Regions from separate parts of the Streptomyces sp. NPDC021096 genome, predicted to be linked through region 2. Evidence: predicted binding sites of a transcription regulator. Region 2 holds the regulator's gene; the other holds the start of a gene.

Region 1 (17,797 bases), on a different contig from region 2:
CCGGCAGCAGGGGCTCCAGCCCGATGTCGACCAGGCGCAGCGCCCCGGCGTGCTCGCGCGCGGGGTCGATGAGCAGCCCGGGCTTGTACGCGCCGAAGGTGACCGTCGCATCGGCGCGCACCGCCGCGCCCCGCACCTCGCCGGAGTCGGCGTCGACCCCGCTGGGCAGGTCGACGGCGACGACCGGCACCCCGGCCCCGGCGACGGCCCGGACCAGCTCCTCCGCCCCGGGCCGCAGCCCGCCCTTGCCGCCGATGCCGACGATGCCGTCGACCACGAGATGGGCCCGCCGCACCGCCGGCTCCCCGTCCGGGGCGTCGACGACGCGCCCGCCGGCGCCGCGCAGGGCGGACAGCCCGCCGGCGTGGGCGCGCCCGGGCGCCAGCAGGACGGCCGTCACCCCGGCGCCGCGCCGGGCGAGGCGGGCGCCGGCGTACAGCGCGTCGCCCCCGTTGTCGCCGCTGCCGATGAGCAGCACCACGCGCGCGCCGTAGACGCGCCCCAGCAGATCCGCGCAGGCCGCGGCCAGCCCGGCCGCGGCGCGCTGCATGAGCGCGCCCGGGGGCAACACGTCCATGAGCGCCCGCTCGGCGGCCCGGACGGTGGAAACGCTGTACCCAGTCCTCATGGGCCCAGCTTTCCCCAACAAACACGGGGCCGACACCATGGCCGGCCGCCGGTCTGCAGGCTTCGTACGAGCGGAGGGGCCGGGGCGGGGACGGGCCCTGGCAGGGGCGTTGGGGGCACCTCCCAGCGGTAGCTGGGGGAGTTATTTGCGGCCCAATGAGGGAGCGCCCATGGCATTGCCGGGCAAGGGGCCGTAAATAATGCAGCCCCAGAAGGGCTCGTCCCCGACCCGGCCCCGCCCCACGGTCCGACCCCCCGCCCCCGCACCCCCGCGGCCTGAGACACTGGCGGGGATGAGTGAGACACCGATGCGCGCCCGAGCCGTGGTCGACCTGGCCGCCCTGCGGGCCAACGTACGTGCTCTGCGGGCCCGCGCCCCCCGGGCGCAGCTGATGGCCGTAGTGAAGGCCAACGCGTACGGGCACGGGGCGGTGCCCTGCGCGAAAGCGGCCCGGCAGGCCGGAGCGGAGTGGGTCGGTACGGCCACTCCGCAAGAGGCGCTGGCGCTGCGCGCGGCAGGCGACACGGGCCGGCTGATGTGCTGGCTGTGGACGCCCGGCGACCCGTGGCGCGAGGCCGTCGAGGCCGACATCGACGTCTCCGTCAGCGGCCTGTGGGCGCTGGAGGAGCTGACCGGGGCCGTACGGGCCGCCGGCCGCCCGGCCCGCGTCCAGTTGAAGATCGACACCGGCCTCGGCCGCAACGGCTGCCAGCCCGGTGACTGGGAGAAGCTGGTCTCGGCCGCCCGCGACGCCGAGCGGGCCGGCCTGATCAAGGTCACGGGCGTGTGGTCGCACTTCGCCTGCGCCGACGAACCGGGTCACCCGTCCATCCGGGCCCAGATCGAGGTCTTCGAGGACGCGGTCTCCTACGCCGAGCGCCAGGGCCTGACCCCGGAGGTCCGGCACATCGCCAACTCCCCGGCCACCCTCACCCTGCCCGGGACCCACTTCGACCTGGTGCGCACGGGCGTCGCGATGTACGGCATATCGCCCAGCCCCGAGGTCGGCACCCCCGAGGACTTCGGGCTCAGGCCGGTCATGACGCTGTCCGCATCGCTGGCCTCGGTCAAGCGTGTGCCGGGCGGCCATGGGGTCTCTTACGGCCATCTCTACACGACCCCCGGCGAGACCACCCTCGCGCTGGTGCCCGTCGGCTACGCGGACGGCATCCCGCGCGCCGGCTCCGGCACCGGCCCCGTGCTGGTCGGCGGCAAGTGGCGCACGGTGGCGGGCCGCGTCGCCATGGACCAGTTCGTGGTGGACCTCGGTGGGGACACCGCCGAGGTCGGCGACGAAGCGGTGCTCTTCGGCCCGGGTGACCGGGGCGAACCGACCGCGGAGGACTGGGCGCGGGCGACCGGAACCATCGCCTACGAAGTCGTCACCCGCATCTCCGCACGCGTGCCCCGCGTCTATCTCGGAGAGATCAGGGAAGAGGACACCGAGAGCGACGACACGGGGGCGTGAGATGAGCGAGGGCGGCGACAGTACGGGCGCGAGGGCCACGGCGGCCACGGCCGCAGGTGCGGCCACCGCGGCCGCGGCGGTGGCCGGGACCACGACGGCCGCGGGTGCGACCGCGGTCGCGGGAGCCACGGCGGTCGCGGGAGCCACGGCCGCGGCGAGCGCCTGGCGGCGCGGAGCGGGCGTGGCCGGCGTGGCGGGTGCCGCCGTGGGGATCGTCGCCGCCGGAGCCGCGGTCGGGGTGGCCGTGGAGCGGCTGACAGTCGGGCGCGGCATGCGCCGCAAGGCCCGCCTCGCCCTGGACGCCTCCGGCCCGTACGGGACGCTGCGCGGCACGCCCGGCGTCGCGGTCGCCGAGGACGGCACCGAGCTCTACTACGAGGTGGACGAGGTCGAGCGGCCCGAGGGCGGCCGCTCCCGGCTCCCCGGGCGGCGGCCCGCGCCCGCCGTCACCGTCGTCTTCAGCCACGGCTACTGCCTCAGCCAGGACTCCTGGCACTTCCAGCGCGCCGCCCTGCGCGGCACCGTGCGCACCGTCTTCTGGGACCAGCGCAGCCACGGCCGCTCCGGGCGGGCGAAGAGCGGCTCGGAGGCGGTCAGCATCGACCTCCTGGGCCGCGATCTGAAGGCCGTCATCGACGCCGCCGCCCCCGAGGGGCCCCTGGTGCTGGTGGGGCACTCGATGGGCGGCATGACGACCATGGCCCTGGCCGCCCAGTACCCGGAGCTGATCGCCGGGCGCGTCGTCGGCGCGGCCTTCGTGGGCACGTCCTCGGGCAAGCTCTCCGAGGTCACCTACGGGCTCCCGGCCGCCGGCATGAACGTGGTGCGCCGGGCGATCCTGCCGGGTGCGTTCAAGCTGATGGCGGCGCAGACCGAGCTCGTGGAGAAGGGGCGGCGGGCGACCGCGGACCTCTTCGCGGGGATCATCCGGCGCTATTCGTTCGGGTCGAAGGACGTCGACCCGGCCGTCGCCCGGTTCGCCGAGCGGCTGCTGGAGGCGACGCCGGTGGACGTGGTCGCCGCCTTCTATCCGGCGTTCGACGAGCACGACAAGGTGGCGGCGCTGGCCGCCTTCGACCACCTTCCCGTGCTGGTCCTCGCGGGCGAGAAGGACATGATCACGCCGAGCGGGCACAGCGAGGTCATCGCGGCGGCCCTGCCGGACGCCGAGCTGGTCGTCGTCCCCGGCGCGGGCCACATGGTGATGCTGGAGCAGCCGGCGACGGTCGGTACGCACCTGGCCGCCCTGCTGGCGGCGGCCGGCGCGGCCGGGGTCCGGCAGGGGCGTGCGGCCGGAGCGCAACCGGGCGGCTGAGCCCCGCACCGCCGCCCGGGCCCCGTGGCCCCGTACCATCGGCGGATATGAACGTCCCGCACGACACCTCCGCCACCCCGGCGGCCCCGGCCGCGCAGCTCACCGTCAAGTCCGCCGAGGACATGCGCGAGTTGGGCCGCAGGCTGGCCGGGCTGCTGCGCCCCGGCGACCTGGTCCTGCTCTCGGGCGAGCTGGGCGCCGGCAAGACGACGATGACCCGGGGACTGGGCGAGGGCCTCGGCGTCCGCGGCGCCGTGACCTCCCCGACCTTCGTCATCGCCCGGGTGCACCCGCCGCTGGGCGACGGCCCGGCCCTGGTCCACGTCGACGCCTACCGCCTCTCCGGCGGGCTGGACGAGATGGAGGATTTGGACCTCGACGTCTCGCTGCCGGAGTCCGTGATCGTCGTGGAGTGGGGCGACGGCAAGGTCGAGGAGCTGTCGGACGACCGGCTGCGGGTCGTCATCGAGCGGGCCGTCGGTCTGGACGCCCCGGCCGACGACGCCGACGACGTCCGCAGCGTCACCGTGACGGGCGTGGGCGAGCGCTGGGCGGACGTCGACCTCACCGCACTGGGCTGAGCCGCACTGGGCTGAGCCGCGCGGGGACAGCCGGGCGTCGGGGCCCGGCCGGCCGCTGTGTATGCGGCAAGCCGTGTATTCCGACAAGCCGTCGGCAAGATGTTGCGCGCGCGGCTCCGGGCGTGGTCACATGGAGAGCGGAGAGTCGGTTAGGGCTGCCTAACTTCTCCGCTGGTCCGAGCTGCCCCAGGAGGCATTCATGTCGGCCCGAGAGCCCGCTGCCCCCATGGCGAACCGCTTTGAGGAGCGGTCCCCGTCGATGCGCGACCTCCTCGCGGCCTGCGCCGCGGCCGACGCCGTCTCCACACCGCCCACGGCGCCCGAGGCGTCGGGCCCCGCCGCCGCGGCGCCGGAAGGCGGCCCGGAGACGGGCGAGCGGGATCAGCGAGAAGCAGCCTGAGGCGTCGCCTTCCGGCGTTAGCCCGGACGGGTGACGCGGCGCGGCCGTGGTCGTGGGCCGGGCGGCGTCACGGAGCTGGCGAGCCGACGGGCTACGGAACGACGACGACCTTCGTGTGGTTCACCGCGAACTCCCACATCGCCTGGCCGTCCGCCGGGGTCTCGCGGATGCCGCCGGTCTTCGCCCCCGGCGCCGGCTTCGGCGAGGAGCCGTCGACGGCCGCGCTGAAGCCGAAGACGACGCCCGCCGCGTTCCGGTGGAAGCGCACCACGTGCTCGATCGGGGTCCCGTCGGAACCGGTCACGTTCGCGTCCCGCGAGGTCACCGCGTACGTCCCAGGCGGCGGATTCACGGCGCTGGGCGCCACCTCGAAGGTCCGGGTGGCCTTGTCGTCGGAGCCGACCAGCCACACCCGCTTCTGCGCGAGCGCGTAGACGACCCGCAGGCCCGAGCCCGAGTTCGCCGGGACGGGGTTCGCGGCGCCCTGGTCCTGGCCGGCGTCCGCCTTGCCCTTGTCCGAGGCGTCCTGGCCCTGGTCCTTCGCCTTGCCGGAGGAGTCCTTGCCCGCCGCGTGCGCGCTCGCGGGGCGGTCGGGCGCGGCCTCCGCCTGGACGGCCAGGAAGCCGACTCCGGCCAGTGCCGCCGCGGTGAGCGCGGCCACGATGACCCCCGAGCTGCTGCGTGCCACGCTGCGCACCCTTTCGTCCTGCCGTACGGCTTGTCCCGCGTACGACGTCGTTCCGGCGTACGGCCTCGTTCCGCTCCCGGCGGTACCCGCCGGGTTCTCGCCGGTCACAGGCACCACTCATACGGCGCAGAGGGCTCGTACGGCTTTGCGGCTGACCGTAGCACCCGGCCCGTGACCCCGCCGCGCCCCCGGCGGCGGCCGATCCGCGCACCGGACGCCCCACGGCGCGCCGTAGGCTTGTCGTGTGCTGCTGCTCGCTCTGGATACCGCCACCCCCGCTGTCACCGTCGCCCTCTACGACGGCGAGTCCGTCGTCGCCGAGTCGAGTCAGGTGGACGCCCGCCGGCACGGCGAGCTGCTGCTGCCCGCCGTGGACCGGGTGCTCGGCGAGGCGGGCCGCAAGCTTGACGCCGTGACCGGCATCGTCGTGGGCGTCGGCCCCGGCCCCTACACCGGCCTGCGCGTCGGCATCGTCACGGCCGCCACCTTCGCCGCCGCGCTGGACGTCCCCGTCCACAGCCTGTGCACGCTCGACGGCATCGCCTACGCGGCCGGGCAGGCGGGCCTGGAGGGCGAGTTCGTCGTGGCGACGGACGCCCGCCGCAAGGAGGTCTACTGGGCGCGGTACGCCGACGCCCGCACCCGCCTCACCGAACCCGCCGTGGACCGCCCGGCCGAGCTCGCCGAGCGCGTCGCCGGCCTCACGGCCGTCGGCGCGGGCGCCGTCCTCTACCCGGACGCCTTCACGGACGTACGGGCCGATCTGCCGCAGCACCAGTCGGCGGGCGCGCTGGCGGCCCTGGCCGCCGAGAAGCTGCGCACCGGCGGGGAGTTCCTGCCGGGCCAGCCGCTGTACCTGCGCCGCCCGGACGCACAGGTGCCGGCCAACTACAAGGTGGTCACACCGCAGTGAGCGAGTCGACCGCGACCGTGCGCATCCGCGAGATGCGCTGGTGGGACATCGCACCGGTGCTGGAGCTGGAGCGCGAGCTCTTCCCGCACGACGCGTGGTCCAAGGGGCTCTTCTGGTCCGAGCTGGCCCACGCCCGGGGCGCCAACGCCAACCGGCGCTACGTGGTGGCGGAGGACCTGCCGGCCGCCGGGGGAGCGCCGCGCATCATCGGCTACGCCGGGCTCGCGGCCATCGACGGCACCGGCGACGTCCAGACCATCGCCGTGGACCGGGACCACTGGAGCACGGGCCTGGGCGCCCGCCTGCTGTCCGAACTGCTGACGACCGCGACCGCCTTCGAGTGCCACGAGGTGCTGCTCGAGGTGCGCGTCGACAACACCCGCGCCCAGCGCCTGTACGAGCGCTTCGGCTTCGAGCCCGTAGGCGTCCGCCGCGGCTACTACCAGCCCGGCAACATCGACGCGCTCGTGATGCGCCTGACCGATCCGACCTCCGCAGTGCAAGGAATGACCCATGGCTCGCAAGGCTGACGAACCCCTCGTCCTCGGCATCGAAACCTCGTGCGACGAGACGGGCGTCGGCATCGTCCGCGGCCACACGCTCCTCGCCGACGCGGTCGCCTCCAGCGTCGACGAGCACGCCCGCTTCGGCGGCGTGGTCCCCGAGGTCGCGAGCCGGGCGCACCTGGAGGCCATGGTCCCGACGATCCAGCGCGCCCTGAAGGAGGCCGGGGTGAGCGCGAAGGACCTCGACGGCATCGCGGTCACGGCCGGCCCCGGCCTCGCGGGCGCCCTGCTCGTCGGCGTCTCGGCGGCCAAGGCCTATGCCTACGCCCTGGGCAAGCCGCTCTACGGCGTCAACCACCTGGCCTCGCACATCTGCGTCGACCAGCTGGAGCACGGCGCCCTGCCGGAGCCCACGATGGCCCTGCTGGTCAGCGGCGGCCACTCGTCGCTGCTGCTGGCCCCCGACATCACCGCGGACGTCCGCCCGCTCGGCTCCACCATCGACGACGCGGCGGGCGAGGCCTTCGACAAGATCGCCCGCGTGCTCCAGCTCGGCTTCCCCGGCGGCCCGGTCATCGACCGCTACGCCCGCGAGGGCGACCCGGAGGCCATCCGCTTCCCGCGCGGCCTGACCGGCCCCCGCGACCCGATATACGACTTCTCCTTCTCCGGCCTGAAGACCGCCGTGGCCCGCTGGATCGAGGCCAAGCGGGCGGCCGGCGAGAACGTCCCGGTGGCGGACGTGGCCGCCTCCTTCCAGGAGGCGGTGGTGGACGTGCTGACCCGCAAGGCCGTCCGCGCGTGCAAGGACCACGGCGTCGATCACCTGATGATCGGCGGCGGGGTCGCGGCCAACACCCGCCTGCGGGCCATGGCCGAGCGCCGCTGCGAGGACGCGGGCATCACGCTGCGCGTGCCGCGCCCGAAGCTGTGCACGGACAACGGCGCGATGGTGGCGGCGCTGGGCGCGGAGATGGTGGCCCGGGGGCGTGCGGCGTCGTCGTGGGACCTGTCGGCGGACTCGTCGCTTCCGGTGACGGAGCCGCATGTGCCGGGCCACGACCATGACCACGGGCACGGCCACTCCCATGACCACGACCATTTCCACGAGCTGAGCAAGGACAACCTCTACTCGTAACTCGTAACCCTCACCCGGTGGGCCGCGCCGGCCGTCCCAACAGCATGGCCGGCGCGCCCGCCACCCGCGTCAGCACGATGACGCTCGTGTTCGGCCCCGCGAGCTTGAGCTTCTTCCGCAGCTCCTCCGGCTCCACCGCCGATCCCCGCTTCTTGATGACGGCGACCCCGATCCCGCGCTCCCGCACGATCGCCTTCAGCTTCTTCAGGTTGAACGGCAGCACGTCCGTGATCTCGTACGCCGCCGCGTGATCCGTCGCGCGCAGCTCGTCGCTCGTCACGTACGCGATCGTCTCGTCGATCAGCCCGCCGTCGAGCTCCTCGGCGACCTCCGCCACCAGGTGCGCCCGGATCACCGCGCCGTCCGGCTCGTACAGATAGCGCCCCACGGGCCGCACCGCCGGGTCCGGCAGGCCCCGCCCCACCAGCGACGCACCGCCCGGCAGCAGCGTCGCCCGCCGGGTGCCCGGCCCCGTGCCGAACCACAGCACGGCCTCCTTCACGTCGCCCCCGTCCGAGATCCACTCGGCCTCGGCGTCGTCGGGGACCGCCTCGTGGGGCACGCCCGGGGCGATCTTGAGGGCGGCGCGGGGGGCCGAGCGGGCCGCCTCGATCGCCCAGGACAGCGGCGGCGAGTACGCCTCCGGGTCGAAGATGCGGCCCCGGCCGCCGCGCCGGGCCGGGTCGACGAAGACGGCGTCGTACGCGGAGGTGTCGACGTCCGTGACATCGGCGCAGCGCACCTCGATGAGGTCGGCCAGGCCCAGCGCCTCGGCGTTGGCACGGGCGACCTCGCAGGTCAGCGGGTCGCGGTCGACGGCCAGCACCGAGATGCCGGCCCGGGCCAGCGCGATGGCGTCGCCGCCGTTGCCGCAGCAGAGGTCGGCGAGGCTGCGTACGCCGAGGGCCTCGAAGCGCCGGGCGCGGTGGAGTGCGACAGAGGCGCGCGTGGCCTGCTCCACGCCGTTCGGCGTGAAGAACATGCGGTAGGCGTCCTCCGCGCCGAACTTCGCCACCGCGCGCTGGCGCAGCCGCGCCTGCCCGAGCGCCGCCGAGACCAGCTCCGCGGGGTGCTCGCGGCGCAGCCGGGTCGCCGTGGCGAGCTCCTGGGAGGGGTCGTAGTCGCGCAGCCCGTCGAGGAGGGCGCGGCCCTCGTCGGTGAGGAGGGCGGCGAAGGCGTCGAGGGGGGTGATCGGTGCGGGCACGTGTCTCATTCTCTCTTGCGGGCCGGTGCCCCACGCGGTGGACTGCCCTGGTGACGACGACCGCGAAGCGCACCCTGTACCTGGTCTGCTGCGCCGCCGCGCCGGCCGTCCGGGCCGCCGACGGAGTCCGTGCCGCCCAGGCCGCCGGGTGGGACGTGTGCCTGATCCTCACCCCGTACGCCCACCGCTGGCTGGAAGCGGACGTCCCCGCCCTGGCCGCGCTGACGGGCCACCCCGTACGGCACGAGTACAAGCTGCCCGGGGAGCCCGACGTGCTGCCCCCGCCGGACGCGATCCTGGTCGCGCCCGCCACCTTCAACACGATCGGCAAATGGGCCGCCGGCATCTCCGACACCCTGGCGCTCGGCCTGATCACCGAGGCGATCGGCCTCGGGCTGCCCCAGGTCGCCCTGCCGCACCTGGGCGCCGCGCAGGCCGCGCACCCCGCCTTCCCCCGGAGCGTGGCGTTCCTGCGTGCGGCGGGCGTGACCGTCCTGCTGGGAAAGGACGGCTACGACCCCGCGCGGGGCGACAGCGTGGAGTCGTATCCGTGGGCCGCGGCGGTGGCGGCGCTGCCCGCGCCCTGAGGCCCGTACGGGGCGCACCCCGCGCCCGCGCGCTCATCGAACGCATGCACAACAATCGTCCGCGTGAGCCCGTCTGTTTCCGGCCGCCTCCGCGCCGCCGCCCTCGCCTCCGCCGCCATGCTGCTGACCGGAGTTCTCGCCGGGTGCTCCGGCTCGTCCTCCGACGCCCCGAAGGCCTCGCAGAAGCCCGGCCGGTCCGGCACGGCCGCGCCCTCCGCCTCCGCCGCGCCCGACGACGCGTACCGCCGCTGGGGACTGGACAAGCCGCTCGCCGCACCGCCCGCGCCCCCCGCCGCGAAGCTGCTCCAGGACGCCGGGACGGGCGCGGCGCCCAAGGTCGTACGGCGGATACCGACCCAGGACAAGGTCGTCTTCGTGACCATCGACGACGGGGCCGAGAAGGATCCCCAGTTCCTGAAGATGGCCGAGGAGCTGAAGCTGCCGTTCACGATGTTCCTGACGGACAGCATCTCCCGCGCGGGCAGCGGCTACGGCTACTTCGACCGGCTGCGCGCCCTCGGCAACGGCGTCGACAACCACACCCTGACCCACCCCAATCTGCGCACCCTGTCCGCCGACGCCCAGCGGCGCGAGATATGCGGACAGCAGGACGCCCTGGAGAAGCGTTTCGGCACCCGGCCCGCGCTCTTCCGGCCGCCCTACGGCAACTACAACGACGCCACCCTCGCCGCGGCGGGGTCCTGCGGGGTGCGGGCCCTCGTGCTGTGGGAGGTGACGATGCAGATCAACGACATGCGCTACGCCCAGAGCGACAAGCTGCGCCCCGGCGACATCGTCCTCGCCCACTTCCGCGGGCCGCAGGAGCTCAAGGGCACCTCGATGACCAGGATGGTCACCAACATGCTGCGCAGCATCCAGGCCCAGGGGTACACGGTCGCGCGACTGGAGGACTACCTCTGACCCGGCGGGGGTAGGCACGGTGCGCCGCGCGATGAATTGGCACTCCGCTTGACCGAGTGCTAACCGCGTCATAGTCTCGGCTCCGTTGGCACTCTCCACCGGTGAGTGCCAAACACGGCGACGGGCAGATCCGGCACCCGCGACGACGGATCCACCAGGTCGCCACCTCAGACAGTTAACCCCGTGAGATCTCCGAAGGGGGAGGTCGGATCGTGACGACCGCCAGCTCCAAGGTTGCCATCAAGCCGCTCGAGGACCGCATCGTGGTCCAGCCGCTCGACGCCGAGCAGACCACGGCCTCCGGCCTGGTCATCCCGGACACCGCCAAGGAGAAGCCCCAGGAGGGCGTCGTCCTGGCCGTGGGCCCGGGCCGTTTCGAGGACGGCAAGCGCGTCGAGCTCGACGTGCAGGTCGGTGACGTCGTGCTCTACAGCAAGTACGGCGGCACCGAGGTGAAGTACAACGGCGAGGAGTACCTCGTCCTCTCGGCTCGCGACGTCCTCGCGATCGTCGAGAAGTAATTCACCCCAGGCTTTCGAGCCCGAGGCTTTCGAGCTTTCGAAGCTTTTGATCTGCGCCCCTGGTTCCCGTGCCTGCTAGCCGGGCGCCCGGGGCGCAGTTCGTTTGAGAGATACGGCGAAGGATACGTAACCCATGGCCAAGACCCTGAAGTTCGACGAGGACGCCCGTCGCGCCCTTGAGCGCGGCGTCAACAAGCTCGCCGACACCGTGAAGGTGACGATCGGTCCCAAGGGCCGCAACGTCGTCATCGACAAGAAGTTCGGCGCCCCCACCATCACCAACGACGGTGTGACCATCGCGCGCGAGGTCGAGCTCGACGACCCGTACGAGAACCTGGGCGCCCAGCTCGTCAAGGAGGTGGCGACCAAGACCAACGACATCGCGGGTGACGGCACCACCACCGCGACCGTGCTGGCCCAGGCGCTGGTCCGCGAGGGTCTGCGCAACGTCGCCGCCGGCGCCTCCCCGGCCTCCCTGAAGAAGGGCATCGACGCCGCGGTCAAGGCCATCTCCGACGACCTGCTGGCGACCGCCCGCCCGATCGCCGACAAGGCCGACATCGCCGCCGTCGCCGCGCTCTCCGCGCAGGACAAGCAGGTCGGCGAGCTCATCGCCGAGGCGATGGACAAGGTCGGCAAGGACGGCGTCATCACCGTCGAGGAGTCCAACACCTTCGGCCTGGAGCTCGACTTCACCGAGGGCATGGCCTTCGACAAGGGTTACCTCTCGCCGTACATGGTCACCGACCAGGAGCGTATGGAGGCCGTCCTCGACGACCCGTACATCCTGATCCACCAGGGCAAGATCGCCTCGATCCAGGACCTGCTGCCCCTGCTGGAGAAGATCATCCAGGGCGGTGGCTCCAAGCCGCTGCTGATCATCGCCGAGGACGTCGAGGGCGAGGCGCTCTCCACCCTCGTCGTCAACAAGATCCGCGGCACGTTCAACGCCGTGGCCGTCAAGGCCCCCGGCTTCGGCGACCGCCGCAAGGCGATGCTCGGCGACATGGCCACCCTCACCGGTGCCACCGTCATCGCCGAGGAGGTCGGCCTCAAGCTCGACCAGGCCGGTCTGGACGTGCTGGGCTCCGCCCGCCGCGTGACGATCACCAAGGACGACACCACCATCGTCGACGGTGGCGGCAACCACGAGGACGTCGTCGGCCGCGTCGCCCAGATCAAGGCCGAGATCGAGTCCACCGACTCGGACTGGGACCGCGAGAAGCTCCAGGAGCGCCTCGCCAAGCTCGCCGGTGGCGTCTGCGTCATCCGCGTGGGTGCGGCCACCGAGGTCGAGCTCAAGGAGAAGAAGCACCGTCTGGAGGACGCCATCTCCGCGACCCGCGCCGCGGTCGAGGAGGGCATCGTCTCCGGTGGTGGCTCCGCTCTCGTCCACGCCGCCAAGGTGCTGGAGGGCGGCCTGGGCAAGTCCGGCGACGAGGCCACCGGTGTCGCGGTCGTCCGCCGCGCCGTCGTCGAGCCGCTGCGCTGGATCGCCGAGAACGCCGGCCTCGAGGGCTACGTCATCACCTCGAAGGTCGCCGAGCTCGACAAGGGCCAGGGCTTCAACGCCGCGACCGGCGAGTACGGCGACCTGGTGAAGGCCGGCGTCATCGACCCGGTCAAGGTCACCCGCTCCGCCCTGGAGAACGCCGCGTCCATCGCCTCCCTGCTGCTCACGACCGAGACCCTGGTCGTCGAGAAGAAGGAAGAGGAGTCCGCCGAGGCCGGTCACGGCCACGGTCACGGCCACGCGCACTGACGCACCCCGTACGACGGCCCGGCCCGGTCTCCCCGCGAGGGGAGACCGGGCCGCGGCCGTTCAGGGCTCCGGCCACGGACCCGCCGTGGATTCCGCTACGCGTCCACCGCGCCCAGCTGGCGCAGCAGCCCCAGCAGGTCCTCGTTCCACCAGCCCTCGCAGATCTTCCCGTCCTCGAAGCGCCAGACCGTCGTGCCCTTCATCGAGACCTCCTGGCCCGTCGGCTGCAGGCCCATGAAGTCGCCCTGATGGACGCCCCGCCAGGTCCACAGGACGCAGACCTGGTCGCCCTCGGCCAGCACGCTCTCGAGGGTGAAGGTGAAGTCGAAGGCGGCGCGCCAGCCGGTGACGTCCTGCTTGATGACGTCGGAACCGACCGTGGTCTCCTCCGCCTTGGCGATGTCGTGGTCGCGGTAGTCGGCGGTGAAGAGCTCGTCGACGAGGTCCAGATCGCCGCCCACCGCCACCTCTTCGTAGAAGCGGCGGACCGTCGCCTTGTTCAGCTGCTCGTCGCGGACCACGTCCAGGTCGGTGAAGGACGGCATCCCGTCGCAGAGCGCGACCATCTCCTCGAAGATCCTGTTGGTCTCCGGGAGGTTCGAGTTCTCCATCGCCTTGGCGTAGGAGGGGAACTCGATGATCTCCACATAGTGCTCGTCGTCCGTGTGGTCGCGGCCGACGATCGAGTGGGTGGCGGTGCGCTTGCCCTCGGTGGCGGCGACCCAGTCGTCCATGAGCCGGTTCATGTCGTCGTACCGGCGCGTCTTGCAGTCGATCACTTGTACGAATGTCATGGCGCCTCCCGGGTGATATGTCCAGGCTAGTCCTGAATCGGCCCACCCGAGAGGCGCGCTACGGCGTCGGCCAGGGCTCAGTTCGGCCCGTACCGGCGGCCCGTCGTCGCGCTCGCGCGCGAGACCGCCCGGCGCGGGGCCAGCTTCATCAGGCCCGTCAGCGCCTTGTACCGGGGATCCGGGATCGACAGCGACTTGCCGCGCGCCAGGTCCTTCAGCGCGGCCTCCACCAGCTTGTCCGCGTCCAGCCACATCCAGCCGGGCACGTTGTCCACGCCCATGCCGGCCCGCTGGTGGAACTCCGTCCGTACGAAGCCGGGGCACAGCGCCATCAGCCGCACCCCGCTCCCCGCCAGGTCCCGCGCGGCACCCTGGGTGAACTGCACCACCCACGCCTTGCTCGCCCCGTACGTCCCACGGGGGACGAACGCCGCCACCGACGCGACGTTGACCACCCCGCCGCGTCTGCGCTCGCGCATGCTCGCCGTCGCGGCCGAGGTCAGCCGCAGCACCGCCTCGATGTGCACCTTCAGCATCATCAGCTCGTCGGCCATCGGAACCTCGAGGTAACGGCCCTTGTTGCCGAAGCCCGCGTTGTTGACCAGCAGGTCCACCGGGTTCTTGCGGTCCGAGAGCCGGGCCTCGACCGTGGCGATGCCGCTCTCCTCGGAGAGGTCCGCGCGGAGCACCTCCACCTCCACCCGGTGGCGGTCGTGGAGTTCGGTCGCCTGCTCGCTCAGCCGCTTCTCGTCGCGGGCCACGATGACCAGATTGTGTCCATCGGCCGCCAGCCGCCGTGCGAAGGCCGCGCCGATGCCGGCCGTGGCTCCCGTGATCAGTGCAGTCGTCATACAGGAACGTTAGTGCTCCGCACCCCGTCCTGGCTGCCGTCCCCGGCCTCTCGCCGCCCCTGCGGGCGCCCCTCGGACGCTTCCTGACGCTCCCTGTACGCGAGGGCCTTCGCCCGCGTCTCCGGGTGCAGCGCGTCCCCGGCGGCCAGCACGCCGGGCAGCAGGGCCCGTTCGGTCGTCAGGGCACGGAAGACCTGGGAGACGCTCACGTCGTGGGCCGGGCGGTGGACGACGGTGACGGCATCTCCCGCGCGGATCCGCCCGGGCTCGATGACACGCAGGTACGCACCGGGCGCCGCCTCCTGGGTGAACCGGCGTATCCAGCCGCTCTCGCCCAGCCAGTCGGCGAACGTACGGCAGGGGATGCGCGGCGCGGTGACCTCCAGCAGCAGATCCGTACCTATGCGCCAACGCTCGCCGATGCGCGCGCCGTTGACGTCGATGCCGCTCGTGGTGAGGTTCTCCCCGAACGCGCCGTCCGGCAGCCGGCGGCCCAGCTCCCGCTCCCAGCCGTCGAGGTCCTCGCGGGCGAACGCGTACACCGCCTGGTCGTCCCCGCCGTGGTGACGCAGGGAGACCACCGCGTCCCCGGCGAGGCCGCTGCCCGCCGTGCCCTTCGGGCCCGGGGCCGCCACCTCGACGGGCCCCTCCACCGGGCGCTTGTCGATGCCGCTCTCCAGGCCCTCCGCGAAGGCGCCGGGGAAGCCGGGACGGTCGTCGGCGGTACGGGGGCGGCCCACATTCACGGAGATCAGGTGCATGGGCACCAAGAGTAAGCGGGCGTGGCTCAAAGGAGCCAGCCAATATTCATCATCCGCCCCAAGGTGGGCTTATGCTCGGTTCTATGATCGAGGCTCGTCATCTGAGGGTGCTGCGTGCGGTGGCCGCCACCGGTTCGTTCTCGGCCGCGGCGCGCGACCTGGGCTGCACCCAGCCCGCCGTCAGCCAGCAGATGAAGGCCCTGGAGCAGTCGACGGGCACCCCCCTGCTGATCCGTACGGGCCGTGAGATGCGCCTGACCGAGGCGGGCGAGGCCCTCGTGCGGCACGCGACGGGCATCCTGGCCGGCCTGACCGCCGCCGAGGAGGAGATCGCGGCGATCGCGGGCCTGCGGGCCGGGCGGGTGCGGCTGGTGTCCTTCCCCAGCGGCAGCTCCACCCTGGTGCCCTCCGCGCTCGCCGAGATGCGGGCCGCGCACCCGGGCACCCGTGTCTCCCTCGTCGAGGCGGAGCCGCCGCGCTCGGTGGAGATGCTCCGCGCGGGCGACTGCGAGATCGCGCTGGCCTTCCGCTACCCCGACGTGCGCGGCGCCGACCCCGCCGCGGGCGCCGAGTGGGACGACCTCGTCGTACGACCGCTGCTGACCGACCGCCTCATCGGCGTGGTGCCCGAGGGGCACCGGCTCGCCGGCGCGGAGCGGATCGGGATCGCCGAGCTGGAGCGCGAGCCCTGGATCGCGGGCTGTCCGCGCTGCCGGCGGCACCTGGTGGAGGTCTGCGAGAGCGCGGGCTTCACCCCGCGCATCGACTTCGCGACGGACGACTACCCGGCCGTGTTCGGGCTGGTCGGGGCCGGGCTCGGGGTCGCCGTGATGCCCGAGCTGGCGCTGGAGTCGGTGCGCCCCAAGGGCGCGCGTACGGTGCCCGTCGAGCCGGTCGTGCAGCGCGAGATCGTGGCCCTCACGCTGCCGGATCTGGCCCGGGTCCCGGCGGTCGCGGCCATGCTGGACCGGCTGGTGGAGGCGGGGCGCCGCTGAGCGCCGCCGGCTGAGCGGGCCCCGCTCAGCTGAAACGTTTCACCACTCCCGTGGTGCGCCCCGGGCGTTCAGGCGGTCATCGCGCCGGCGCCCGCGCTGCTCGCCGTGATGGACCGATGCCGCGCGCGCCCCATGAGCTCCTCGCGCTCGTCCTCGGTCAGGCCGCCCCACACGCCGTAGGGCTCCCGTACCGCCAGCGCGTGCGCGGCGCACTCGGCGCGCACCGGGCAGCGCATGCACACCTCCTTCGCGGAGGTCTCACGGGCGCTGCGGGCCGCGCCCCGCTCGCCCTCGGGATGGAAGAACAGCGAACTGTCGACCCCTCGGCACGCCGCCAGGAGCTGCCAGTCCCACAGGTCGGCGTTGGGACCGGGAAGGCGGGAGAAATCTGCCATTGCTTATCCCCTCGAGACGATCTGTCGAAGCGATGTGTCGATGTGACCTGTCGAAGCAATCTGCCGGAGTGCCCGGATCGATCCGATCCGGAGTGATCCGTTGCAGTACCCGTCCATAGCTCTGCCATGCATCTGTCGTGTGAGCAGATGAAAATATGACTCATTGCGAATCTAGCCACAGACACCAGCAAATGGGAAGAAAAACAGGCCCGACTGGGCAAATGGGGCATAGCTTGGCTGGTGGGCAGGGCGCCCCCTGTGCGCCCTGCTCCGTGTCCGCGCCCTCACGTAGAGTGCCGAACACGGCCGACCGAGCCCGTAACTCTTTCGGGTGACCGTCGTTGAGAGTGCGGAGGCGGTTGACGCATGAAGCAGTCGGGCGGGTGGCAGGTGCCCGGGCGTCGTCAATCGCACAGGTGACGATCAGTACCAGCCTCTGGAGGCTCAAGGTGACGCGCATCAGCTGCGGAGGGCGGCCATGACATCCGTCCTCGTCTGCGACGACTCCCCGCTTGCCCGAGAAGCGCTCCGTCGCGCGGTGGCGACCGTGCCCGGCGTCGAGCGCGTGACCACGGCGGCCAACGGCGAGGAAGTCCTCCGCCGCTGGGGCGCCGATCGTTCGGACCTCATTCTGATGGACGTACGCATGCCCGGACTGGGCGGCGTGGAGACGGTCCGCCGGCTGCTCTCCGCGGACCCCGGCGCCCGCATCATCATGCTCACGGTGGCCGAGGACCTCGACGGTGTCGCGCTCGCGGTCGCCGCCGGGGCGCGCGGCTATCTCCACAAGGACGCCTCGCGGGCCGAGCTGCGCGCCACCGTGACCCAGGCGCTCGCCGACCCGACCTGGCGGCTCGCCCCGCGGCGGCTGCGCTCGGCGGAGATGGGCGCGGCGCCCACGCTCACCGCGCGCGAGATCCAGGTGCTCGAGGGCATGAGCCACGGCCGCTCCAACGCCGAGATCGGCCGTGAGCTGTTCCTCTCGGAGGACACGGTCAAGACCCACGCCCGCCGGCTCTTCAAGAAGCTGGGCGCCTCGGACCGGGCGCACGCGGTGGCGCTCGGCTTCCGCTGGGGCCTGGTCCGCTAGGGCGGCGGCGGGCAGTTCCGGACGGTAGTTGCCGTGCGTCGACGCGGGGGACTGACGTACCCCGCCCGCCGGGGAGCGGGCGGGGCGGGCCGCTGTGGCCGCCCGCCCGGGAGCCGCCGTTTCCCGGCCCGCTGCACGTTTCCCGCGCGCTGCCGCATCCTTGGAGTATGGAGTTCCTCGGGGACGGCTCGGGCAGGCGTGATGGGAAGGTGCGGGAGATGACCGCCGGCGCACCCGCTCATAACGCTTCGGTGCACAACTACGGATGCGGTGCCACGG
Region 2 (5,660 bases):
GCTCGGGCCGAGGCGGTACGGGTGGGCGCCCGCGGCTGCGAAGGTGGTGAGTTCTTCGGGGGAGACGCCGCCCTCGGGGCCCACCACCAGGACGATGTCGCCCGTCGGGGGGAGGTCGGCCGTGGCGAGGGGGGTGCTGCCCTCCTCGTGGAGGACCGCGGCGAAGGCCGCGCCAGAGAGGAGGTCGGCGACCTGGCGGGTCGTCATGAGGTCGGCCACGGAGGGGAAGCGGAGGCGGCGGGACTGCTTGCCGGCCTCGCGGGCGGTCGCGCGCCACTTGCCGAGGGACTTCAGGCCCCGGTCGCCCTTCCACTGCGTCACACAGCGGGAGGCCGCCCACGGCACGATCGCGTCGACGCCGGTCTCCGTCATCGTCTCGACCGCCAGCTCGCCGCGGTCGCCCTTCGGCAGGGCCTGGACGACCGTGATGCGCGGCTGCGGTTCGGGCTCGGAACGGACGGAGGTGACCGAGACGTCGAGGTGGTCCTTGCCCTCCACCGCGGCCACGATGCCATGGGCGCCCGTGCCGTGCCCGTCCGTCAGGACGATCTCCTCGCCCACCCGCAGCCGGCGGACGGAGACCGCGTGCCGGCCCTCGGGCCCGTCGAGGGGGAAGACGGTGCCGGGGAAGACACCGGTGAGGGCGTCCTCTTCGACCAGGAAGACCGGCGCTGTCATGACGTACTCGCTCTCTCGCTGCAATGACTCGGCGGTCCCGGCAATCGGACCGCCCGGTGGTTCAGTGGCTCGACGTCGCCCGGGCCGCGGCCAGTTCGGCCGCCAGCACGCCCACCAGCTCCGCCGCCGGGAGCTTCCGCGCCAGGCGGTGGCCCTGACCGGCCCACAGGGCCATGGCCTGCGGGTCGCCGGCCGCCGCGGAGGCCTTGCGCAGGCCGGACGTCATGTGGTGGATCTGGGGGTACGCGGCCGGGGCGTACGGGCCGTGCTCCCGGATGAAACGGTTCACCAGGCCCCTGGCCGGACGGCCCGAGAAGGCCCGGGTCAGTTCGGTCCGTACGTAGCGGGGATCGGTGAGGGCCTGCTTGTGCAGGGCGTGCGCGCCGGATTCCGGGCAGGGCAGGAACGCCGTGCCGAGCTGCGCCGCGCAGGCACCCGCGGCGAGGACGGCGGCTATCTGCGCCCCGCGCATCAGCCCGCCCGCCGCGACGACCGGCAGCGGCACGCTCTCGCGGACCTCGGCCAGGAGCGCCAGCAGGCCCAATCCCGCACCCGCGCCGTCCATGTGCGGATCGTCGCGGTGCGTGCCCTGGTGGCCACCGGCCTCGACGCCCTGGACGCACACCGCGTCCGCGCCCGCCTCCGCCGCGGCCTGCGCCTCGGCGACGGACGTCACCGTCACGACGGTCACCGTGCCGGCCCGGGCCAGCGCGTCCACCGCCGTACGGGCGGGACACCCGAAAGTGAAGGAGACGACCGGTACCGGGTCGTCGAGGAGGATGGCGAGCTTGGCGTCGTACGCGTCGTCACAGGCCTGGTCCGTCTCCCCCAGCGGGGTCCGGTACCAGGCGGCCTCGCCCGCGAGCTGCTCGGCGTAGACCTCCACGGCCGCCGGATCGGCGGCGGGCGGCTGCGGCATGAACAGGTTCACTCCGAACGGCCGGGCCGTCCGGGCACGGAGCTGCTTGATCTCCTCGTACATGGCCGCCGGCGTCTTGTACCCCGCGGCCAGGAAGCCCAGGCCACCGGCGTCGGAGACGGCCGCGGCGAGCGAGGGGCAGGATCCGCCGCCCGCCATGGGGGCTTGCACGATCGGGTGCTCGAACAGTCCGGTGAACGGAGCCATGAGCACATCGTGTCACAAGCCCACCGGACCACCGGTGAGGCCGAACGCGAACGCCGGGCGGGCCGGAGGAATCCGGCCCGCCCGGCGTTCGGGAACGTCATCGCCCACGCGGCTAACGCCCGTTGAACGCGTCCTTCAGCCGCGAGAACAGCCCCTGCTGCCCCGGCTTGAACTCGCCCATCGGGCGCTCCTCGCCGCGGATCTTCGCCAGCTGGCGCAGCAGATCCTCCTGCTGCGGGTCCAGCTTCGACGGGGTGGTCACCTCGACGTGCACGATGAGGTCGCCACGGCCGCCGCCGCGCAGGTGCGTGACGCCGCGCTGGTGCAGCGGGATCGACTGACCGGACTGCGTGCCCGGGCGGATGTCGATCTCCTCGACGCCGTCGAGCGTCTCCAGCGGCACCTTCGTGCCGAGGGCGGCGGCGGTCATCGGGATGGTGACCGTGCAGTGCAGGTCGTCGCCGCGGCGCTGGAAGACCGGGTGCGGGGTCTCGTGGATCTCCACGTAGAGGTCGCCGGCGGGGCCGCCGCCGGGGCCGACCTCGCCCTCGCCCGCGAGCTGGATGCGGGTGCCGTTGTCGACACCGGCGGGGATCTTCACGGTCAGGGTCCGCCGCGACCGGACGCGGCCGTCGCCGGCGCACTCCGGGCACGGAGTCGGCACCACGGTGCCGAAGCCCTGGCACTGCGGGCAGGGGCGGGAGGTCATGACCTGGCCCAGGAAGGACCGGGTGACCTGCGAGACCTCGCCACGGCCGCGGCACATGTCACAGGTCTGCGCGGACGTACCCGGAGCCGCGCCCTCGCCGCTGCAGGTCGTACAGACGACGGCCGTGTCGACCTGGATTTCCTTGGTCGTGCCGAAGGTCGCCTCGTTCAGGGTGACTTCGAGCCGGATCATGGCGTCCTGGCCGCGGCGCGTGCGCGAGCGCGGACCGCGCTGCGAGGCCTGGCCGAAGAAGGCGTCCATGATGTCGGAGAAGTTGCCGAAGCCGGCGCCGAAGCCACCGGCGCCCGCACCCGCGCCGCCCGAGGCGGACAGGGGGTCGCCACCGAGGTCGTAGACCTGCTTCTTCTGCGGGTCCGAGAGCACCTCGTAAGCGGCGTTGATCTCCTTGAACCGCTCCTGCGTCTTCGGGTCCGGGTTGACGTCCGGGTGCAGCTCGCGCGCGAGACGGCGGAAGGCCTTCTTGATCTCGTCCTGCGAGGCATCACGCCGTACGCCCAGGACCGCGTAGTAGTCCGTGGCCACTTACGACTCCGCCAGGATCTGTCCGACGTAACGTGCCACTGCGCGTACCGCTCCCATCGTTCCGGGGTAGTCCATGCGGGTCGGTCCGACCACGCCGAGTTTGGCGACCGCCTCGTCGCCCGAACCGTAGCCGACCGCGACGACGGATGTGGAGTTCAGTCCCTCGTGGGCGATCTCGTGACCGATGCGCACGGTCATCTCCGAGTCCTTCGCCTCGCCGAGCAGCTTCAGCAGCACGACCTGCTCCTCCAACGCCTCCAGCACGGGCCGGATCGTCAGCGGGAAGTCATGACCGAAACGAGTGAGATTGGCGGTACCGCCGATCATCAACCGCTCCTCGGTCTCCTCGACCAGCGTGTCGAGCAGGGTGGCGAGAACCGTAGAAACGGTTCCGCGATCGTCCTGCTCGAAGGAGTCGGGGAGGTCCTGCACCAGCTTCGGCACATCGGCGAAGCGACGGCCCACGACACGGCTGTTCAGCCGCGCCCGCAGATCCGCCAGCGAGGTCTCGCCGAACGGCGCCGGACAGTCGACCATCCGCTGCTCGACCCGGCCGGTGTCCGTGATCAGCACGAGCATCAGGCGGGCCGGGGCCAGCGCGAGCAGCTCCACGTGGCGCACGGTCGAACGGGTCAGCGAGGGGTACTGCACCACCGCGACCTGACGGGTCAGCTGCGCCAGCAGCCGCACCGTACGGGCCACCACGTCGTCCAGGTCGACGGCGCCGTCCAGGAAGTTCTGGATGGCACGCCGCTCCGGCGTCGACAGGGGCTTGACGCCCGCGAGCTTGTCGACGAAGAGGCGGTAGCCCTTGTCGGTCGGGATACGGCCGGCGCTCGTGTGGGGCTGGGCGATGAAGCCCTCTTCCTCCAGCGCGGCCATGTCGTTGCGCACCGTGGCCGGGGAGACGCCCAGCCGGTGCCGCTCGGTGAGGGCCTTGGAGCCGACCGGCTCCTCGGTGCCCACGTAGTCCTGAACGATGGCGCGCAATACTTCGAGCCTGCGTTCGCTCAGCATCGCGCGCACCTCCAGTCAGTGGTCCAGCCGTCTTACGGTCCTGCGGGGTCTCACAGGGTCTTCACCCTTGGCACTCAATGGTCACGAGTGCCAGAACCCTTCAGCCAGTGTACGGCCGGGCCCCACGGCCAGGGCAAGGGCCGTCCCCGCCGCGAGCCTCCGGCGCCCCTCCGGGCAGGCAACGGTACCGCTCTGCGGCTAGCGTCGCGGTATGGAGAATCACGGGGACTCCCCCGCCGCGGGGGCGCGCTGGGAGCGGCTCGCGCCGGGTGTCGTACGCCGCAGGCTGCCGGGCTGGGACGCGACGGTGGGCGCGATCGCGGGCACCACGGGCGTCCTGGTCGTCGACACGGGCTCCTCCCTGCACGAGGGGGTGGAGATCCGCCGCGAGCTGCAGGACCTCTTCGCGCTGCCCGTGACGCACATCGCACTCACCCACCCGCACTTCGACCACGTGCTGGGCACCGCCGCCTTCGCGGGCGTGCAGGTGTACGGGGCGGTGGGCGTCGCCGAGCTGCTGCTGCGCGAGCGCGACGAGCTGCGGTGGGACGCGGTACGGCACGGGGTGGAGCCCGACGTCGCCGCGGAGGCCGTCGAGCTGCTCGTACGCCCCCACCACCCGGTCTCCGGCGAGCTGACGGTCGACCTGGGCGGCGGGCGGCGGGTGCTGCTCGCGAACGTCGGGCCGGGGCACACGGCGCACGACCTCGCCGTGCTCGTCGCGGGCACGGGCGGGGCGCCGGAGGTCGTCTTCTGCGGCGACCTCGTCGAGGAGTCCGGCGAACCGCAGGCCGGCCCGGACGCCCTGCCGCACGCCTGGCCGGGCGCCCTCGACCGGCTGCTCGCCCTGGGCGGCGACGACGCGCTGTACGTGCCGGGGCACGGCGCGGTGGTGGACGCCGCCTTCGTGCGCGCGCAACGCGACGCGCTGGCGGGGCGCTTCGGCGTGTCGTGAACGGTGAACCGGATCACCGTCGTGATCCACAATGGCCCGCATGCGCAGCAGCAGACAGTACGGCCCCGATCTGACTCCCCCGTGGAAGCGGAACACGCCCGCTCCCGAGGTGCCGGCCGAAGTGGACCTCGTGGTGGAGGAGGTCACGACGGGCTTCTGCGGCGCCGTGATCCGCTGCGAGAAGACGGCCCAGGGCCCGACGGTCACGCTCGAGGACCGCTTCGGCAAGCACCGCGTCTTCCCCATGGAGCCCCGCGGCTTCCTCCTGGAGGGGCGCGTCGTCACCCTCGTACGCCCGACCCCCACCTCCCGCGCCCCGCAGGCCCCCGCTCGCACGGCCTCCGGGTCCATCGCCGTCCCCGGAGCGCGGGCGCGCGTGGCACGCGCCGGGCGCATCTACGTCGAGGGGCGCCACGACGCGGAGCTCGTGGAACGCGTCTGGGGCGACGACCTGCGCATCGAGGGCGTCGTCGTGGAGTACCTCGAGGGCATCGACGACCTGCCGGCCATCGTCTCGTCCTTCGCCCCCGGCCCGGACGCCCGCCTGGGCGTGCTGGTCGACCACCTCGTCCCGGGCTCGAAGGAGTCCCGCATCGCCGCCGAGGTCACCGGTGACCACGTGCTGGTGGTGG

Evidence for each region. Region 2 encodes HrcA, which represses chaperone genes, less so after heat shock. Its sites were predicted from a motif close to TTNGCACTCNGNNNNNCNGAGTGCNAA; they were not measured.
Region 1: the regulator HrcA is predicted to act here: its motif matches at 10,386-10,412, upstream of groES (co-chaperone GroES).

The regions. Positions count from the first base shown of each region.
Region 1 covers NZ_JBFADG010000003.1:320,286-338,082, reverse strand. The annotation lists gene AB0G59_RS07890 (NAD(P)H-hydrate dehydratase) at 1-628, opposite strand, end outside; gene alr (alanine racemase) at 921-2,096, shown strand; gene AB0G59_RS07880 (alpha/beta hydrolase) at 2,098-3,411, shown strand; gene tsaE (tRNA (adenosine(37)-N6)-threonylcarbamoyltransferase complex ATPase subunit type 1 TsaE) at 3,459-3,992, shown strand; gene AB0G59_RS07870 (hypothetical protein) at 4,192-4,392, shown strand; gene AB0G59_RS07865 (hypothetical protein) at 4,484-5,080, opposite strand; gene tsaB (tRNA (adenosine(37)-N6)-threonylcarbamoyltransferase complex dimerization subunit type 1 TsaB) at 5,325-5,993, shown strand; gene rimI (ribosomal protein S18-alanine N-acetyltransferase) at 6,026-6,523, shown strand; gene tsaD (tRNA (adenosine(37)-N6)-threonylcarbamoyltransferase complex transferase subunit TsaD) at 6,507-7,637, shown strand; gene AB0G59_RS07845 (methyltransferase domain-containing protein) at 7,648-8,841, opposite strand; gene AB0G59_RS07840 (flavoprotein) at 8,892-9,428, shown strand; gene AB0G59_RS07835 (polysaccharide deacetylase family protein) at 9,492-10,349, shown strand; gene groES (co-chaperone GroES) at 10,562-10,870, shown strand; gene groL (chaperonin GroEL) at 11,004-12,632, shown strand; gene AB0G59_RS07820 (ester cyclase) at 12,728-13,426, opposite strand; gene AB0G59_RS07815 (SDR family oxidoreductase) at 13,504-14,277, opposite strand; gene AB0G59_RS07810 (MOSC domain-containing protein) at 14,274-15,038, opposite strand; gene AB0G59_RS07805 (LysR family transcriptional regulator) at 15,122-16,033, shown strand; gene AB0G59_RS07800 (WhiB family transcriptional regulator) at 16,102-16,428, opposite strand; gene AB0G59_RS07795 (response regulator transcription factor) at 16,907-17,518, shown strand.
Region 2 covers NZ_JBFADG010000022.1:359-6,018, reverse strand. The annotation lists gene AB0G59_RS23200 (16S rRNA (uracil(1498)-N(3))-methyltransferase) at 1-678, opposite strand, end outside; gene AB0G59_RS23195 (nitronate monooxygenase) at 740-1,804, opposite strand; gene dnaJ (molecular chaperone DnaJ) at 1,917-3,056, opposite strand; gene hrcA (heat-inducible transcriptional repressor HrcA) at 3,057-4,073, opposite strand; gene AB0G59_RS23180 (MBL fold metallo-hydrolase) at 4,285-5,028, shown strand; gene AB0G59_RS23175 (DUF3097 domain-containing protein) at 5,069-5,660, shown strand, end outside.